DNA from 3 places in the Shigella sp. FC1967 genome. Region 1 is predicted to be linked to each of the others. Evidence: predicted binding sites of a transcription regulator. Region 1 holds the regulator's gene; each other region holds the start of a gene.
The links. The regulator PhoB, encoded in region 1, activates phosphate uptake and scavenging genes when phosphate is short. The targets are predictions, from matches to a motif close to CTGTCATAAAACTGNCNNAT.
Positions count from the first base shown of each region.

Region 1 (7,473 bases):
TACGATATTAGTTTTTATTGATATTAAAAATATAGGAACAAAAAAGCCTTTATCACAAATTGAATTCAAGTGATAAAGGCCTTTAAAAAGCATACTGCTAGTGTGTTTTTTTAGCGGTAAGCAGGGTTTGAGGAAGGATAAAAGAGAACGTACTCCCAACACCGACTTTACTTTCAATATTCAATTGAGAGTGATGATGAAGCAATGATTTTTTCACAATAGCCAAACCTAACCCAGTTCCACCAGAATGACGAGAGCGAGCTTTATCAACGCGATAAAAACGTTCGGTTAAACGCGTTAAGTGTTCAGCGCTGATCCCCGCCCCATTATCTGAAACACTAAATAACATACCTTGAGGAATTTTCTTCCAACTGACATTTATGGTTGAACCTTCGTCAGTGTGATTAATAGCGTTATACACTAAATTAGAAACCGCACTACGCAGTTGCTCTTCATTACCACGAACAGCCCACTGTTCATCAACATCAAAAATAATCTGATGTTGACCTTGACTGAGTGAGTTAGCTTCTTGTTGTAATAAAGCCAAAATAGCAGGAATATCAACAATCTTGTTTAAATCAATATGGGGGGCAGATTCAATACGAGAAAGCTGTAAGAGCTGCTGCACAAGCGTATCCATACGTTTAGCTTGCTCTTGCATCGTGACTATCGCTTTATGCTCAGCGGGTTTTTCTACACTCTTTTCTTCCATCATTTCAAGATAACCTTGAATAACGGTTAACGGTGTTCTTAACTCATGACTCACATTAGCAAAAAAATCACGTCGCGAGTTTTCTAGTTTATTTTTTTCTGTCACATCACGAGCTACCATCAAACGCTGGTCTTCGCTATATGGCATCACACGGAACTCAACAATAGAGCCATTATTGAGTGAAATGGTTAAGGGGCGACTAAAATCACCCGCAGTAAAATAGTGTAAAAAATCAGGATAACGTAATAAGTTAAAAATAGTTTGCCCGTTATCTTCAGGCCAACGAAAACCTAATAGATGTTGAGCAAGGCTATTACACCAAAAAATATTCCCTTCATTTGTCATCATCACAACAGCATCGGGTAGACTTTCAGCCCCACTTCTAAAACGTTTAATTAAATCACCTAATTCTCTACGTCGCTTACGATTACGTTGCTGAGTTTGTCGAATACCATAAAAAAATAGGCTCCCATCCTCCCCTACCTTCAGGGGGCAATATCGAGCGATCTAACCATAACCATTTAGATAATTTCAGCAAATTATAAGCATGCCACACAAGGGCACTGAGAAGCGATGCCACCAGCAACCAAGGAAGATGCCCGATAAAAAGCGATAATATAAAGGCAGGCAAACAAAATAGACATAGCCCCCAAACGAGGGCTTTCCACGATAGTCGTTCTAACACCTGACGATTACTCCCATATTGACTTAGAAACGGGCAGAGAAACGATATCCCGTTCCGCGTACTGTCTGTATCATTCTGTCATGACCATCTTCTTCAATGGCCTTACGTAAACGACGAATATGCACATCAACAGTACGGTCTTCGACATAAACATTCGTTCCCCAAACATAGTTTAACAGCTGTTCTCTGCTGTATACGCGTTCAGGATGTGTCATAAAAAAGTGCAGGAGTTTAAATTCGGTAGGGCCCATCTCAATCGGTTTATCTTGACTCGTCACCCGATGAGAAACAGGATCAAGTCCTAATCCATTGAACTCTATGATATCTTCCGCTGACATTGGTGATAAACGCCGTAAAATTGCCTTCACACGAGCAACAAGCTCTTTAGGTGAAAAGGGTTTGATAACATAATCATCAGCACCCGTTTCTAACCCTTGAACTTTATCTTCTTCTTCCCCTTTCGCAGTTAGCATAATAATTGGGATATCACGGGTGTTACTTTCCCGTTTCATCTGCTTTATTACCTGCAAACCAGATCCCCCAGGGATCATCCAATCTAATAAAACCAGATCAGGGTAAGGATCAATAAGAAAGCTCAATGCAGAATCATAGTCTTCTGCTTCAATAGGTTGAAAACCATTTTGTTCCAAAACAAAACAGATCATCTCTCGAATTGCGGTTTCATCTTCAACAACAAGAATACGCCTTGCCATACTCTATCCTGTGTAATGTATATAGAGGGTCAAAATGATTATGATGCAGTTTTATGACAGATTTATGACTAACCTTAACATTACTGAAATAGATCCCTGTTGTTAAGGCAAATAAGTCGTTTTTTGGTGAAATGTCACTCAAAAAGAAGGCTTATGTTGAGTTTTCACTAAAAAAAGTAAGGTGCGTTATACTCTCCAACAGATAAAAAAGAGGGATAGTAATGCGGATTATTCACACATCAGATTGGCATTTAGGGCAATATTTTTTTACTAAGACTCGCGCTAAAGAACATCAACAGTTTCTTGATTGGTTGTTAGCACAAATTAAACATTATCAAGTCGATGCACTGATTGTTGCAGGCGATATTTTTGATACTGGCTCCCCTCCAAGTTATGCCAGAGAACTTTATAACCGTTTTGTGGTTGCTATTCGAGACACACAATGTCAGCTCGTTATTCTTGGTGGTAATCACGACTCGGTGGCAACACTCAATGAATCAAAATCACTATTGGCGTGTTTAAATACAACCGTTATTGCTAATGTTGATACTGAAACACCACAAGCCCCGCTCATTCTTCCTCAAAAAGATAACACTCCGGGAGCACTGCTTTGTACTATCCCTTATCTACGCCCCAGAGATATGATCAGCAGCAAAAGTGGACAATCTGGGGCTGAAAAACAAAACGCTCTAAAAGAAGCCATTGCTGATTATTACCAAGCTCAATATCAAGTTGCTCTTGATTTACGTAAAAAATTGAATGCAAATATCCCCATTATTGCAACAGGTCATCTCACGACTATCGGTGCAAGCGTCACCGATTCAGTACGTGAAATTTATATTGGGACTTTAGAGGCTTTTTCTGCAACCCTATTTCCTGAATTTGACTATATTGCTCTTGGTCATATTCATCGCCCTCAAGTGGTGAATAAATCAGGTCATATTCGTTATAGTGGCTCCCCTATTCCTTTAAGTTTTGATGAGAGCGGACAACAGAAAAGCGTCTGTCTTATCGATTTTGAGCAAGACAAACTCACTAACCTCACACTTTTACCTATTCCTGAGCTTCAGTTACTACGCACTATTCGTGGTTCATTAAAAGAGATAGCAATACAACTTGAGGACTTAAAAAAAACAATACGGTGAAATAGAGACCACAATTTGGTTAGATATCGAAGTCTCAACCCAAGATTATCTCAGTGACATACAAACTCGTATTCAAGAGCTCACTCACGATCCGCTTTTTGATGTGATCTTATTAAGAAGAGCCAGAAAACAACGCCAAGCATTCACTCAAAATGAAAACGAAACACTGACTGAGTTAACCGTTTATGATGTTTTTGAAAGGCGCTTAGAACAGCATGAGTTTGATTCAGAAGAGATAAAAACACGCTTAACAACATTGTTTAAGCAAGCCGTTGAAATGGCAGAACAAGAGGATAACGAAGCATAATGAAAATCTTAAGTCTGCGATTTAAAAATATTAATTCCTTAAAAGGTGAATGGAAAATTAACTTCAACCAAGAACCTTTTATTAGCAACGGATTATTTGCGATTACAGGCCCTACGGGGGCGGGAAAAACCACCCTGTTAGATGCGATAAGTTTAGCGCTTTATCATCGAACGCCACGACTCGATAAAGTCACACAATCACAAAATGAGTTAATGACACGCCATACAGCAGAATGTTTGGCTGAAGTTGAATTTGAAGTCAAAGGTGTGGCTTATCGTGCATTTTGGGAACAACGTCGTGCTAATTATAAAGAGGATGGTAATCTTCAAGCACCACAAGCAGAACTGGTTAAACTCAATACCATAGGTGGCGAAGACAAAATATTGGCGAGCAAGATAAGCCAAGTGAAAGAGATGATCATTAATATCACGGGTCTTGATTTTGATCGTTTCACTAAATCAATGTTACTTTCTCAAGGGCAATTTGCGGCTTTTTTAAATGCGGATGATAAATCTCGCGCTGAATTACTCGAAGAACTGACTGGCACAGATATTTATCGCCATATTTCCCAATCTATCTTTAAACATTGGCGTGAAGAAGAACAAGCATTAAAAACGTTAAAACAGCAAGCCGAAATGATGGCGTTATTAGATGAAAATGCTCGCCAAGCTTTATTAACTGAACAAACTGAGCTTTTTGCCAAAGAGCGCCAATTACAAAAACAACAACAGGAATATCAAGCAGCACAACAGTGGCAAGAAAAAGAAACTGAACTTAGTAAAAACAAAGCATTAGCACAAACTGAGGTTAACTTAGCACAAGCAGCATTAGTTGCAGCTAAACCTGAGATTCAACGTCTTGAAAATAGCGAACCCGCAGAAAAAATCCGTCCAATTTATGATGAAAAAAACCGTCTATTAAAAGAACAAGCCTATATTGAGTCACAATGCTCAACACTAAAAGAAGAAAAACAACGGATTGAACAACAGAGCCAACCGATTAATCAGCATCTCGTCGAGGCTCGTAATACATTTAAACAACACAATGAGAAAAAAAACAACAAATATTACAGCTTATTCGTGAAAAAAGTAACACCATTAGATAATCAGTTAATCTTGCTACAACAGGATATTTCAGTAAAAAACACAGCAAAAAAAATACGCTAGAGAAAACAAAGTCAGAATATCTAGAAAAAAATACAGTTAACAGAAACCCAATTAGCGAGCTCACAAACGCAATTCAATGAATTAAATGACTATTTAACTCAGCATACAGCCCATGCTCAACTTGCTGAAAATTTACCTTTATGGCAACGTTATTTTGAGCAATATGATGAAAATTACAGAAAAATAATTTAATTAGCCAGAAAAGCGAAAAAGTAGAACAAGAAAAAAGAACAGTTTCTTAAACGTTCTCTTGAGAAAACAACACATACACTAGAAAAACAACAGCACACGCTTAAGTTGCAACAGGAACAATTAAGTCAATTACAAACGCAAATTGAGCAACAAAAGAAAACAGATGCCATTGCAGATATCCCTCATCGTTTGCAACAAATTTCTCAGCAAAGAAATGCTCTCGCAAAACTCATGGGATTACAGGCTCAATTACAGCATGCTATAAAAACGAAACATCAATACCAAAAAACACAGTCAGACAATCAGCAAAAAAATAGTCATGCTAACTGAAAACATCAGTAAAAATGGCATCGTTTTAAAAGAGAAAGAACAGCATCTCAAAGACTTAAATGATAATTATCTTTTAATACGCAAATTAGCAGAATACGAAGAAGAAAGACTGCGTTTAGTTAAAGACACCCCATGCCCTGTATGTGGTTCAACTGAACATCCTTATGTTGAAAAATACAAAGAAATTAAGCCCGACGAAACCAAAACACGATTAGATATTTTAACGCAACAAGTTCATGTATTAACAATAGAGTTAGTGGAACAAAAAACACAGTGCGCTAACTATCAAGCTCAAAATGAAAAACTAAGTCTTGAACTTGAGCAGCTCACACAAGATATTGCGTCATTAAAACAGCAATGGCGAGTTTTAGCTCAAACTTACGCATTACCCGATGTTGATAGCGAAGAAACAGATCTAACTCAATTAGATTCAGAACTTGAAAAAGAAGATAATTTACTGGCACAAAAACAGATTAGTTATCAACAATTAGAAGCCCAAATTCAACAAGAATACAAACGGTTATCTGATAGCAAAGAGCAATTTAATCAACAACAACAAGCGATGTTTCATCAACAAAATGAATTTGCTCAACAACAGAGAGAGGTTTCCAATAAACAACAGCAAACAGCGCAATATCTTCAACAACAAACCCAGTTAGCGCAGGAGCTTCAATCTCTTGTCAAACAGCAAGGTTATGAATTACAGGAATTTGAAGACAAAATTCAATGGCTTATTGCGCGTAAAAAAGAGAACCAACAATATCAATTAACCTTAAAAACACATTCTGAATTACAACAAACAATTCGTGAATTGTTATTAACGCTGGAAGAGAGAAAACGCTATTTATCTGAATCTCAAAAAGAACTTGATGCTGTTTTAGTTCATTTAAAACAATTAAATCAGCAACAAGAACAGCTAAACGCACAACGCCAAGCTTTATTCGGGACACAAACTACTGAAGATGCACGTAATGAGTTGGATAAACAGAGCCAATGGTTACAAAAACAAATCGAGCAATATAGCGAAGAAAAAAAATCGACTCGAAATACGTTTAAATCAGCTAATTGGTCAATATCAGGAAAACGAAAAATCACAACAACGGCTTAATGTCCACTCACAAACCATTCTTGAACAATATCAAAATAAATTAAAAAATAGCCCTTTTGCTGATGAAAAGGCATTTCTGGCGTCGCTGTTATCCGTTGAGGAAAGAAATCGTTTACAAGAGCAGCAAAAACAACGGCTTGATAAGCTATTGCAAGAGAAAACACGTTTAGACACTCAAGTAAATAACTATCAACAGCACTTGTCACAACAACCGATATTGGTAACACAACAAAATTTTGAACAAATTACCGCCCAGTTATTGCAGTTAGAAACACAAATGACTCAAGTACAAGAAACGAAGTTTCGTATTCAAGAGCAACTGCGTATTGATGAGGAAAAACGTAAAGAGCAACAGGATCTATTGATCCATATTACCAAACAACAATCTCAATTCGATGATTGGAGCTACTTAAACGAATTAGTCGGATCAGCATCAGGCGATAAATTCAGCCGTTTTGCTCAAGGATTAACACTTGATCATCTCATTTATTTAGCTAACCTTCGTTTAGAAAAACTTCATGGACGTTATTTCTTGCAACGCAAAACACCCGCAAGCCTTGAACTACAAATTGCCGACACGTGGCAAGCCGATGCGTTGCGAGATACTCGCACGCTATCAGGTGGCGAAAGTTTCTTAGTTAGCTTATCTCTCGCCTTAGCGCTGTCGGATTTAGTCAGTAACAAAACTCAAATCGAATCACTATTTCTAGATGAAGGCTTCGGCACATTAGATCCTGATACTCTAGATATTGCATTAGATGCTCTCGATAGCCTAAATGCATCCGGCAAAATTATTGGCGTAATTAGTCACGTAGAAGCTATGAAAGAGCGCATTCCTGTACAAATTAAAGTGAAGAAGGCGGGAGGATTAGGTATTAGCCAACTCGCTCCCGAGTTTAGATGTTCAGATAAATAAATTATAAATCAAACAGTTAAAAACTAGGTCGAATATTTTGACGTAACTGATTAAATTTTTTTATATATCAATAAATCACGACTAAGCCCTATAGTATGTCCATAGATTAGCTCAAGCTAAGACACGCTTTAAGCGCTCAAATTTATCAAGGAGACAATCATGTCTAACGCATTTACTGATTTAATGAAAAAACGTAGAA
Region 1 covers NZ_MIIZ01001042.1:143-7,615, forward strand. The annotation lists partial or broken gene phoR (phosphate regulon sensor histidine kinase PhoR) at 98-1,397, opposite strand; gene phoB (phosphate regulon transcriptional regulator PhoB) at 1,421-2,110, opposite strand; partial or broken gene sbcD (exonuclease subunit SbcD) at 2,332-3,562, shown strand; partial or broken gene BHE89_RS27520 (AAA family ATPase) at 3,562-7,274, shown strand; gene BHE89_RS17925 (nitroreductase family protein) at 7,434-7,473, shown strand, end outside.

Region 2 (7,473 bases), on a different contig from region 1:
AATGTCGCAGTTAATAACACTGCCGCAAGACTTGAGTAGCTTACCATCGCAAATAAAGCACCAACGAGAAGAGCTAAAATGGTATCTCCACTTAATGAAGTAAAGATAGCTTGTACCGCACTGGCATGAGTAATTGGCTCAGCTGAGGTGACTATCAGTTGTAAGGCTAAAATAATTAAGCCAAGGCCAATGCCTACTCGCCCTAACTGCCCTACTCGCTCTTTTTTACGGCTTAGAAAAGTGATCACCCCGATAAGGATCAGAAGTGGAGATAGCCAAGAGAGATCAAACGTCAGCACACGCGCCATAAGTGCAGTACCCACATCTGCACCTAGCATAATAACAAGTGCGGGTGTAATCGAAATCAGTCCTTGTGTCACAAAAGAGATAACCAAAAGTGCCGTCGCATTACTGCTTTGGACTAATGCCGTTACTCCCACCCCCGCGAGGAAGGCGTTGGATTTTTTATTAATACTTTTACCTAAAATTCGGCGTAAATCGGAGCCAAAAACACGCATAATACCTGTACGAACAATATGAGTTCCCCAGACAAGAAGCGCAACCGATGAGAGTAAATGAAGCAGTGTCAGCATAGAAAAAAGAACCTTATTTTTATCGTTGTTTGTTTGACTCTGTTCTCCTTCAATCTCATAAAAAAGAGAAAGACCATGAGCAGATAAACTATCTGAAAAAGATTTTTTGCTGGTAATGCCTGAACAAAAATGGATGTTATTAGGCAAAAAGATATTGCAACTTAAGTGCAATAATCAATGGAGAAATTGAGAATTTTGTATGAATAAATGTGTAATTTCGATTAATTATAACAGAAAAGTGCTAATTTTCAAAATTAGACTATAAATAACCTATTGATTTATTATCACTTTATCGACATAAGATCGTATAAATAAAAAAAACGCGACTAGAGGGTATCTCTCTAAGTCGCGATAAAATACAACAAGTTTAGTAAGGCAATTCGACTACAACTTCAGACAGACTATAAATTTAACGGGAACTTATTTCAGACCCATCGCGTCACGCATTGTGAAGAATAAGTCTGTTTGGTCAGTTAACCCAACCACATTCGCCGCATGTGGACCATAAGCGGCAACACGAAGTTGTGAGCCAGTGTGTTCTTGTGACTCTTCTTCTGAGTTACCGTAGTTCACTACCATCACTGCACCATCTTTAGTGATCAGCGCTTGAGTTAACCCGCTTGATTTCACGTCCGCCTCAATAATTTGGCTTGAATGAGCATGATCAGCAGTTACGATAATCAAGGTGTCGCCGTTTTGTTTAGCAAAATCTAAACCGATTTGTACCGCTTCATCTAATGCAACCGTTTCACCGATTTGTCCGCAAGGATTCGCATTATGATCTTGCTTATCGATAGAGGCGCTTTCAACTTGTAAGAAGAAACCATTTTCATTCGTTTTCAGTAAGTCGATCGCTTTTTTAGTCATTTGTGCCAGTGTTGGCGCATTTGGATCGAGTTTAGAGTTAGGTTTGCACTCTAGAGGTGGATTATTTAAATTACCATGATACGTGGCTTTAGGGCCTTCCCAAGCCACAGCCATATTTCCTTCATGGAACAAACCCAGTACTGGCTTATCTTGGTTCGCAAGCGTAATTGCATCAAGTGATTTTGCATCTTTCACGATTTGATAACCACGCTCAATCGCTTGTTGCTCTAACGTTTTGCCTTTGTATTCACCCGCGGCAGCGGTTTGAGCAAAACTTTTCGCACCGCCCCCTAATGTAACATCTGCACGAGTGACTAATAATTGCTCAGAGATAGAACCTCTGCCGCCATTCTCTAATGCATTGGTTGAGCATTTTTCTAACGTTTCAACAGGGCCATAACATTTGCGTCCTGTTACATGCGAGAACAGCGCTGCTGGTGTTGCATCTTGAATTTCTGATGTTGTCACGTTCCCAGTAGCCTTTCCATTAGCTTTTGCTAATTCCAAAATAGTTTGGTGATCCTTACCAAACACATCAATCCCTAATGCACCATTATAGGTTTTGACACCCGAAGCCCATGCTGTTGCAGATGCAGCGGAGTCTGTGACATAGTTAGGTTTTTGTGTTTTTCTATCTAAAGCATAGTGTGTGTATTGACCCGTAATAGGTAAGGCATCGATACCTTTAAAGAAACCACCAGCACCTTCCGCATAGTTACGCGCAACAGTAATTTCCGAATCCCCCATACCATCACCAATAAAGAGGATCACATTTTTTGCTTGGTTATTATGTAAAGCTGCTTTTAATGCCTCAGTTTGATCCTGGGTCATACGGCGAGCACCGCCAAATTCCGTGATATTACCTTTTGCTGCACGATCTTGTGCCAAAATTGCATCAGCAGCAACGGGAGCTGCAAAAGAAGAGAAACTCGCACCAGCCAATAGCGTTGTTACAATAATGGATAAAATAGAACGTTGGTAACGATGAGACATAGCTTTTTCCTTGCACTCTAAAATAAAAAACAGGATTCATGTTTTAAGTCAGGAAAAGCTTACGGCTGTTAAATGACAAAGAAATGAAGAGTAAAAGTGATTTAGATGACACCTTTATGACAAGTTGATGACAAACAAAAAGCTTATACCGCGAATGCATGTATAAGCTTCTGTTGGATTAAAACATATTATTAAGGCGTGGTATTAAGACGCGCCGTTAAATTAGTCATTCTCTTGGGTTAATGCTTTTGCCCCCAAATACAGGGTTTCACACCAAGAAATATAATCATGTCCACTCGCCATTTCGAGTGATTTAACAGGATAACCTTTTTGTTCTAAAACCTGTTTAAGATGACGATTATTATTTAAAATCCCCCCCTTATCACCACGACTTTCAAATAACCCCGCCTCTAAAAAAAAATTGTAGTGGCTTTTTATCTGCTTGCTCAAATTGTCGAATAAGCCACTCAGGCTCTTCATTTTCAGGCGCCCACCAATAAGAGCCAGACATACTCAGCACTTTACCAAAACGATCAGGGCGATTAAATGCAACCCATGAAGATGCTAACCCGCCATAACTTGAGCCTGATACAATCGTCTCTGTTCCCGATACGTCAATCCCTTTCTCTTGTTCTAGCCAAACAAAGAGTTCATCTGCCAAGAAACGATAAAAATCAGGATTTGGTGGCAATTCAACACTACGGCGATCGCTGTCAATACTATCAACAAATAAGATCATCATCGGTGTCAATTTACCTTCCTCGATCTGTTTATCAAAAAACCGATCAATACCATATTGACGACGATAAGTTTGACCATCAAATAATACGAGGATCCGTGGTGTTTCCATTTTTTGTGCTGGCAGATAAAGCGCTATTTCACGATCATTATTTAAGATCTCACTGTGAAAACGAACAATCTCTGTCTTGCCTTTCATTGTTCTATCAAGAATATCGGGTAATTGACATTCACGTTTACTGTCCAAGGACAATAAAGAAAAGTGATTATAGATATCCTCAGATTGACTTGGCGAATTTTGAGAATTCAACGGATCGGCTTGTGCGGTGGTTAAAATCGCACGACGTTGCTCAAAAGGCTCTGAATTTTTAATAACAGGTACATCAGGTGCTAATTTATATTGCATTAGTGTATCGTTAGGAACGATATAACTACGGTACCAAATATCACTATTTGCTAAATGGGTTAACGGATCATGATTACCATCGGGTGATCCCAATAAATAGACATTCGATTTCGCGCCTCGCCATAAAAAGGTAACTAACTTTTTGTCATTATCATAAGGCTCAATCAGGGGAGCACCTTCCTGATGAACTTGTTGCCAAAACGCCTGAATACGTTGTTGATTTAGTTGTTGAGCAAGTGTTTGTAAACGGGGACTAACAGGGGCAATTCCCGCATCGTTATCTAACGGCTGATAAGGTTGTGTTGTTAGCGTGAATTGCCACTGCTTTTTAGCTTCGCCCTGTGCAACCAATTGATAATTCGCAGTTTTAGGTAATAAAAAACGTACTTTTTGCTGCCCATCAGAAGGAATATCTTTTAATAAACTGCGAATATGAGTGCCATCTTGTTTCTCTAACCGTAGGTTTTGTATCCCTTTTATGTTTAATTCAACATAACGCTCACGCTCTAAATGAGCAGCAAAACACAGCGTATTGTTATTATCAAACTGGCCTGTTATTTCTTTGCCTTCCGTTACGGCTAAACAATTAGCAAAACTGGGAAAAGAGGCCATCAACGCGCATATCATCAGAGGAATTCTCACTTTATTATTCTCGTTATAAACTATTGTGATAAACAATAGTAATGATAATTGTTATCAATTCAATTAAATAATTCAAATAAAAAAGATGTTAACTATCCAAGTCGTGCTGCAAAAATGTAGCGTTAACGCCTGTGACTGTGGTCTGTGATGTCCTTGCATTACCTATTGTTATCTTAGCAACACCGGCTATTTATCTTTTCTTTCCTGAGATATTAGATAACGATTAAATCCAATTGGAGTGATTTATTATTTTATTTGGATTTATCTTAATGTTTCCCTATTAGCCATCTTTATAAACTACACTATATAATAATTGCTATTTTTATATTAATAAAACTATCTAAGAGATATTACTTTATTATGAATAGACTTATTTTACGTGTTATTTATCTCATTACACTAATATTTTTCTATATCGAGTTTATCTGGATGTCTCACTTTCTGCTATGTGGAAAGGTAATCCACCTAAAACTAAAGAATATGTTCACTACGAAGAATTCAATGATAATATTGTTGCATCATTTAAATATGAAAATTTTTGTTTTAGAAAGAGATACAACTGTAAAATGTTCTAGTTTCTGCTCACGTTATCCTTCGTCTGGTATTGGTTTAGTCGGTGAAAAATATATTTTATCTTGTGGAAGATGGAGGATCTAGTCTAGAACAAATGAATAATGTTATTCAAACAGTTCCATTGATAAAATTTAAAAACATAGATAGCTTAAAACAATTTAATTATTATAAAGCCAATAGTGGCTCACCAGTACCTTCTTTTTCAGGTGAGTTCAGTATTTTTACTGTTGATCGTTCAAAATTAAATGAAGATGAGATCACTTCACTTAAAAAATATGGTTTTACCGAAAATAAAGATGGCTATTATAAGGGTTATAAAATAATAGGAATGATATTTACACGAGAACAATTAAGATTTAATTTTTATCCTAAAGATAATCTTGCAATGAAATATAACTTAGTATTTCTTTCTGCCAAAGAAGAAGAGAAGAATAATCCAAGTCGAACTTTGCGTAATTTTGCATTAACACCGTTTACGCTGGTAGGAGATGCCGTTCTTCTCCCTCTAGTGATCATTGCAACGCCTATAGTTCTGCTTACCACACCTATTGGTGTACCAATTTCAAATTAACCGTTGTTAACTTACGGCAAATAGAAACCCAACATAGACGTTTATTCATATCATTGGGTTTCTATTCTAGCTTAATTAAATTAACGCTCTTCTAATGGATAGCTACGGAAGCTCCATAATCCTAATGCTTTTAAGCCATCACGATAAATACCCTGTATATCTGATTTGCTGGCTTTTTGTAATTCCGCTAATGGCTTATCGGGCGCAACAACGGTCAAGTAAGAGATATCACTTGGTCCACTTTGCCAACTCGCGAGAGTAAAAATTGCATCAGCACGACGAACATGACTACCAGAGCTGATAATTACTGCGGTTTTAATACGATGTTTGGTTAAAGCATAACGGCTAAATAACGCATTTTCGACAGTGGTACGTGCGTAGTTTTCTTGGAAAATACGTTCAGCTGGAATACCATTTTTCACCAACCAATCCGCCATTAATTTACCTTCTGTTTGATGCGCTTTAGGTACACCACCTGTCACAACAATCATTGCTTCAGGCAATTGTTTAGCGACCTCTAACGTTTTATTTAAGCGTTCAATTAAAATCTTATTCATTGTGCCATCGGGATTTAACGCATAACCTAATGTCACAATCGCGTTGTTATCTTTGGTTTTTTTCAGTTTTGCTAAATCAGCAGGGGTTAATTTATCACTTAATGGCATTTTGCTGACGCGATCGATTTCGGCAAAGAATCGGCTAATTTCTTCTGCTTTTGCCGGATTTAATGATTTCAATTTATTGAAATAGGCTTCGCTCTCTTTATTTTGACCTTCAAAACGTGTCCATGAAGTGACGTAAATTAACGCATCAATATCATCAGGTGCCGCCTCTAAAATCTGTTTATAGATAGTGATCGCACGAGGAACATCATTGTTATAGATATAAGCGCTAGCAGTACTAAATAATAAATCGAGGCGGTAAGGCTCTAATTTATAAGCTTGCTGCAGTTTTTGCGCCACAATTTCCATATTTGATGGCAGTTTTCCCGTAAAACCCGCATCAGAGACACGCGCTGGTGACTTAAAGGCATCTAATGCATCTTGGATCAAACTATCAACCGTTTGGCGCTGAGAGACATACTGCTGATAGCTATTATCTGGTTGATGAACTTTTTGATAAGCCAATGCATTTGATGAGACGGTAAAACCTAAAGCAGCAATCGCTAACGAAATGACTGTTTTCTTGATATGAAGTGAAACACGGGAAGGTTGCGCCATTATCTTGTCCTTTTACGAAAAATAGTCTACTTCTTCACTTGAACGAATGAAGATAGAGCGTGTGACTCCTCACACCTAATGGCAAAAGAAATACACACCGATAAATCTATACCTGATATCTATCATAAAGATCCCTGAATTTATTTTCAGTAACCTTTTTCACCTTATTGAAAAAAATAGCATTATTATGTAGATAACCGACTTTACAAATTTTTTTATGTATTTTTATCTTTTGAACAGAGATTTAATTCTAAGTGATCATCCGTAATGAAGAATAGTAAGTGGCAATGATTTATTCTTTACGAAAAATGAAAGAGCTGAAGTATAATTAGGTTAATGAGCAAATGTAAAAAAGCCATAACATGGCGTTTTTTTTAATCATAATATTATTCAATATGCTTTGATTGCATCATCAATAATTCTCTGACTAATTCAACACAACTTAAGAAGCGCTCATCATAATCCGGAGAATTCACTTTGATATACTCAATATTGTTTTTATCAAGCATTTCTATCAGCAAGGTTTGGAAATAACGCCTCTCTTTATCACTGCCTAAGCTACGTAAACCATCTGCTACCCACGGCGTGTTATTTTCTAGCAAAATAACTAGATCAAAACGGTATTCATCAATCAGAGCTTGAACAAAGGGATGCTCTTTACCTTCATAACGTAAACAGAATGCCTGTGTTGTGACAAAATCCGTATCAACAAAAGCCACTTTGTTGGCATATTTAACCGCAAAATCAATATATTGGGCATGTCCTAATGCAATTTTATCATAGTCAGAATATTGCAATGCCATCTCGTCTCCGCCTAAATGAGAGAAAACGTAATCACGACCATATTCCCATGCACTGGTCGTATTAAAA
Region 2 covers NZ_MIIZ01000632.1:6,843-14,315, forward strand. The annotation lists gene BHE89_RS08025 (Na/Pi cotransporter family protein) at 1-593, opposite strand, end outside; gene phoA (alkaline phosphatase) at 1,014-2,453, opposite strand; gene BHE89_RS08035 (alpha/beta hydrolase-fold protein) at 2,848-4,209, opposite strand; gene BHE89_RS08040 (hypothetical protein) at 4,856-5,383, shown strand; gene BHE89_RS08045 (ElyC/SanA/YdcF family protein) at 5,464-6,603, opposite strand; gene nadR (multifunctional transcriptional regulator/nicotinamide-nucleotide adenylyltransferase/ribosylnicotinamide kinase NadR) at 6,990-7,473, opposite strand, start outside.
Region 2: phoA (alkaline phosphatase) is a predicted target of PhoB. The motif match lies at 2,557-2,576, and genes of this name have one in related genera.

Region 3 (5,505 bases), on a different contig from region 1:
TGGCTATTATACACGCAGAGCACTAAAAAAATTTGGCAAATTTCCTATCTAGCTCGACAATTATGAGGAAATTAACAGATTATTTTAACATTCACGCTATAGTACCTTTATGAAATTCAATGTTGATGATAGTTTTTATTCGTAATGGCAAAAAGTAACTATATTACCCGTGATGGCTGGTATGCCTTAGACAAAGAGCTAAAATATCTTTGGAAAGAAGAGCGCCCGCGTGTCACACAATCAGTTTCAGAAGCGGCGGCACAAGGTGACCGTTCAGAAAATGCTGAATATATTTATGGAAAGAAGCGATTACGTGAAATTGATAGACGTGTTCGTTTTTTATCAAAACGTCTTGATGAACTCAAAATCGTTGACCCAGATCCTCGCCAAGAAGGAAAAGTCTATTTTGGTGCTTGGGTCACGCTTGAAGATGATAACGAAAATATCAAAACCTTTAGGCTTGTGGGTCCCGATGAATTTGATCCAGCAAAACAGTGGATTTCTATTGATTCCCCTGTTGCCAGAGCGCTTATTGGTAAGCAAGTTGATGATGAAATTAGTGTGCAAACACCCGGTGGTGAAGTTAATTACTGCGTATTATCTATCAAATACAATTCGGAATAAGATAAATCAATAGTTTTATTCACTTTAGCTGAGCCAATGAACAAGTTTTACCTATAAATTATTAACATTTATTCTTTGGTTTTGGTTTAATATTCTTATCGATGATAGAATTCGCTAACAAAAGCATTTGCACTTCAGGAGCTTAAAAAATGCAAGAAAGTTATAAAGTGCTAATCGTGGATGATGATTTACGTCTGCGTTCACTCTTAGAGCGCTATTTGACAGAGCAGGGTTTTCAAATCCGTACTGCCGCAAACGCCGATCAGATGGATCGTCTGCTCACTCGCGAATCTATCCATCTTATTGTGCTCGATTTAATGCTTCCTGGTGAAGATGGTCTCTCTATTTGCCGCCGCTTAAGAAGCCAAAACAACCCTATCCCTATTATTATGGTTACTGCGAAAGGGGAAGAGGTTGATAGAATTGTTGGACTTGAAATTGGTGCTGATGATTACATCTCAAAACCCTTTAATCCAAGAGAACTACTCGCACGTATTCGCGCAGTTCTCCGCCGCCAAGCAAACGAATTACCAGGTGCGCCTTCACAAGATAACGCCGTTATCTCTTTTGGTAAGTTCAAGTTAAACCTTGGTACACGAGAAATGTTCCACGAAGAAGAGCATATGCCTCTGACAAGTGGTGAATTTGCTGTATTGAAAGTACTGGTATCACACCCTCGTGAACCGCTTTCTCGTGATAAGTTAATGAGTCTTGCTCGTGGTCGTGAATACAGCGCAATGGAGCGCTCAATTGACGTTCAAATTTCTCGTTTACGCCGCATGATTGAAGAAGATCCTACGCACCCTCGTTACATTCAAACGGTTTGGGGACTGGGTTACGTCTTTGTTCCTGATGGAACCAGTGCTCAATGAGAAGACTGAGGCTTTCCCCTCACAATAAACTGACACGCTCGTTATTTCTGGTTATCTCGCTACTTTTTTTTAGCTTGATAGCCAGTTATATCGTTGTACAGCACCTTATTGTTGGACCAAGCCTGCAGCAATTTAATAAAGTATTAGCGTATGAAATACGCACATTAATGCCTGAAGAATTGATCCTAGTCGATGGCACTCCGCTAAAAATTTCCCCTGCATTACGCAATAAAATCTATAACGAATTGGGTATCTCTTTCTTTGATAAGGAAGCCGCACTTGAGGCAGGACTCTATTGGGCAAAAATGAATGATGAACTCAGTGAACAGATGACTGAGTATCTCGAAGGGGAAACCGAAATTTGGATCGAGAATACGTTGGAATATCCTGTCTTATGGGTCAATACACATATCTCTCCTTCTCTTTGGATCCGAGTCCCACTGACGGAATTAGGGCAAAACTACTTACTGCCTGTTTATCGCCAAGCGATTATTTTTATTATTATCGTTGTCGCTTTTTTCTGGCTTTATAGCCGTTTTCAAAATCGCCCACTCAATGAAGTAGAGTATGCCGCACGTCGTATCGGGAAAGGGGTTATTCCCCCTCCAATCCCTGAATCTGGCTCTTCTGAAATGCGATCAATTATTCGTGCCTTTAACCAAATGTCGTCAGGAATTCGCTCATTAGATAATGATAGAACGCTTGTTATGGCAGGTGTTAGCCATGATTTGCGTACACCATTAACTCGAATTCGTTTGGCAACGGAAATGATGAGCCCCGAAGATAGTTACCTTGCAGACTCTATCAATAAAGATATCGAAGATTGTGATGCCATCATTGGGCAGTTCTTAGACTATATGCGCACAGGTAAAGAGATGTCTTTAGAACTGTGTGATATGAATAATCTATTACAAGAAGTCATTTCAGCTGAATCTAATTCAGGAAAAATCAGTGAAGAACATCTTCATCCTGAACCTATCAATATCACCGCTAATCCTATTGCAGTAAAACGGGCACTTGCCAATATGGTTGTGAATGCCACTCGCTATGGCAATGGCTGGATAAGCATTTCAAGTGGCAAAAATGAAGAATATGCGTGGTTCCAAGTTGAAGATGACGGCCCGGGTATTCCACAAGAAGATAGACAACGACTTTTTCAACCTTTTGTTCAAGGTGAGCAAGCACGTAGCTCAACGGGTGCAGGTTTAGGATTGTCCATCATTCGCCGTATTATGGATGCTCATGGTGGTTATGTTGAGCTTGATGATAGCGTTAAAGGCGGATTATTAATTCGTGCCAACTTCCCATTAAAAGAACGTGAAGATGAGGATGATTAGTCCACTCGATTTCAAGTCTTAGACCGGCTTTTTATTACGCCATTTCCATTCTGTTTTTCTCCCCCTATAAATATTTCATCATTTTTTCGCTTTGTCATAAAACTGTCACAATTAAGACATTTAATTGTCATCAAACTGACCTATTGTCTGTGCGTACCGTAACCGAAGTTGATAGATGTCGAAATTTATTCTACCTATCCCACAGGAGGGATTATGAAACTGATGCGTACCACCCTGACTAGTGTCATTGCCGCTGCGTTTTCAATGACCGCTCTTTCTGCACAGGCAACGACCTCGCTGACTGGTGCTGGCGCAACGTTCCCTGCCCCAGTTTATGCTAAATGGGCAGATTCCTATCAGAAAGAAACGGGTAACAAAATTAACTATCAAGGCATTGGATCCTCTGGTGGTGTTAAGCAAATCATTGCAAATACGGTTGATTTTGGTGCTTCTGATGCGCCATTAGCAGATGATAAATTACAAGCTGACGGTTTATTCCAATTCCCTACCGTGATTGGTGGCGTTGTTATGGCAGTCAATATTCCTGGTATCAAATCAGGTGAACTGACCTTAGATGGCGAAACTATCGGTAATATCTATTTAGGCAAAATCCAAAAATGGAATGACCCTGCCATTGCTAAACTCAATCCTGGCGTAAAATTACCGGATCAAAATATCGCGGTTATTCGTCGTGCTGATGGTTCAGGAACATCTTTCGTTTTCACTAGCTACTTATCAAAAGTCAATAACGTCTGGAAAGATGAAGTCGGCGCTGGCTCTACCGTTAAATGGCCGACAGGCTTAGGTGGAAAAGGGAATGATGGTATCGCTGCATTCGTTCAACGTGTACCCGGTTCAATTGGTTATGTTGAATATGCTTACGCGAAACAAAACAATCTTGCTTACACTAAATTAGTCACCGCTGATGGCGAAGTTATCGCTCCGACAGCAGACAGTTTCAGTGCTGCTGCAAGAAAAATTGATTGGAGCAAAAGCTTTGCACAAGATCTGACTAATCAGAAAGGTGAAAATGCATGGCCGATTACATCAACCACCTTTATCTTAGTGCATCAGAAGCAGCAGAATGCAGAAAAAGGTAAAGAAGTACTGAATTTCTTCAACTGGGCTTACGACAAAGGTAATCAAGAAGCGAAAAATCTAGATTACGCCGTATTACCCACAGAAGTTGTAGAACAAATTCGTGCTGCATGGAAAACCAGTATTAAAGACAGTAATGGTAAACCGATTTACTAATAAAATTGGTAATCATTAAGAGATAAGTTAACGTTCACCCCCTGCTAAACAGGGGGTAATAAATTAAAAGAGGCTTTATGGCCGAGCATACAACGGTAATAAAGGCCCCTAGTAAACGAGGGGACGTTATTTTCAGCGCACTGGTTCGCCTAGCTGCGTTGGTTACACTTTTGCTTTTAACAGGTATCATTGTTTCACTGATTTTCGCCTCATGGCCAAGCATTCAACAATTTGGTCTTTCATTCTTATGGTCAAAAGAGTGGGATCCTCCTGCTCAGGAATTTGGTGCACTAGTACCTATTTACGGCACCATCGTTACCTCTGTCATCGCACTAATTATTGCCGTTCCTGTCAGTTTTGGTATCGCGCTTTTCTTAACGGAATTAGCCCCTAATTGGTTAAAACGTCCGTTAGGTATCGCGATTGAGTTACTCGCGGCTATTCCAAGTATTGTTTACGGCATGTGGGGACTATTTGTCTTCGCACCACTCTTTGCAACCTACTTCCAAGAGCCCGTTGGTAATGTACTTTCTTCCATTCCTATCGTTGGCGAACTGTTTTCCGGTCCTGCTTTTGGTATTGGTATTTTAGCTGCGGGCGTTATCCTCGCGATCATGATCATTCCTTATATCGCTTCTGTTATGCGTGATGTGTTTGAACAAACACCGGTCATGATGAAAGAGTCTGCTTACGGCATTGGTTGTACAACATGGGAAGTGATTTGGAATATCGTTCTACCTTATACCCGTAATGGCGTTATCGGCGGTATTATGTTGGGATTAGGTCGTGCCTTAGGTGAAACGATGGCAGTAACCTTTATCATCGGTAATACCTACCAGTTAGATTCTATCTCGCTGTTTATGCCGGGTAACAGTATCACGTCTGCATTAGCAAACGAATTTGCTGAAGCAGAAACAGGATTACACACGGCCGCATTAATGGAATTAGGGCTTATCCTGTTTGTCATCACCTTTATCGTTCTTGCGATTTCGAAGTTTATGACATTACGTTTATCAAAAAATGAAGGCGCGCGCTGATATGTCCAAAACATCCTCTTCTTCATTACAAGTTCAGACTGAAAGCGAATTACGCATACGCCATAAACGCCAACTTTGGCGTCGTCAAAAGAATCGTATCGCACTGTTCTTATCCATTTCGACTATGGCATTTGGTCTTTTCTGGTTAACGTGGATTTTATTCTCTACGTTCACCAAAGGCTTTGATGGTATGTCACTTGCGCTTTTTACTGAAATGACACCGCCACCGAATACCGATGGTGGTGGATTGGCAAATGCCATTGTCGGTAGTGGATTACTGATTTTATGGGCGACAGTGATTGGAACACCGTTAGGTATTCTTGCAGGGATTTATCTTGCTGAATATGGTCGCCGTTCATGGCTTGCTGAAACGACACGTTT
Region 3 covers NZ_MIIZ01000635.1:2-5,506, reverse strand. The annotation lists gene greB (transcription elongation factor GreB) at 145-624, shown strand; gene ompR (osmolarity response regulator transcription factor OmpR) at 774-1,496, shown strand; gene envZ (two-component system sensor histidine kinase EnvZ) at 1,493-2,833, shown strand; gene pstS (phosphate ABC transporter substrate-binding protein PstS) at 3,047-4,087, shown strand; gene pstC (phosphate ABC transporter permease PstC) at 4,165-5,124, shown strand; partial or broken gene BHE89_RS08130 (ABC transporter permease family protein) at 5,126-5,505, shown strand, end outside.
Region 3: pstS (phosphate ABC transporter substrate-binding protein PstS) is a predicted target of PhoB. The motif match lies at 2,925-2,944, and genes of this name have one in related genera.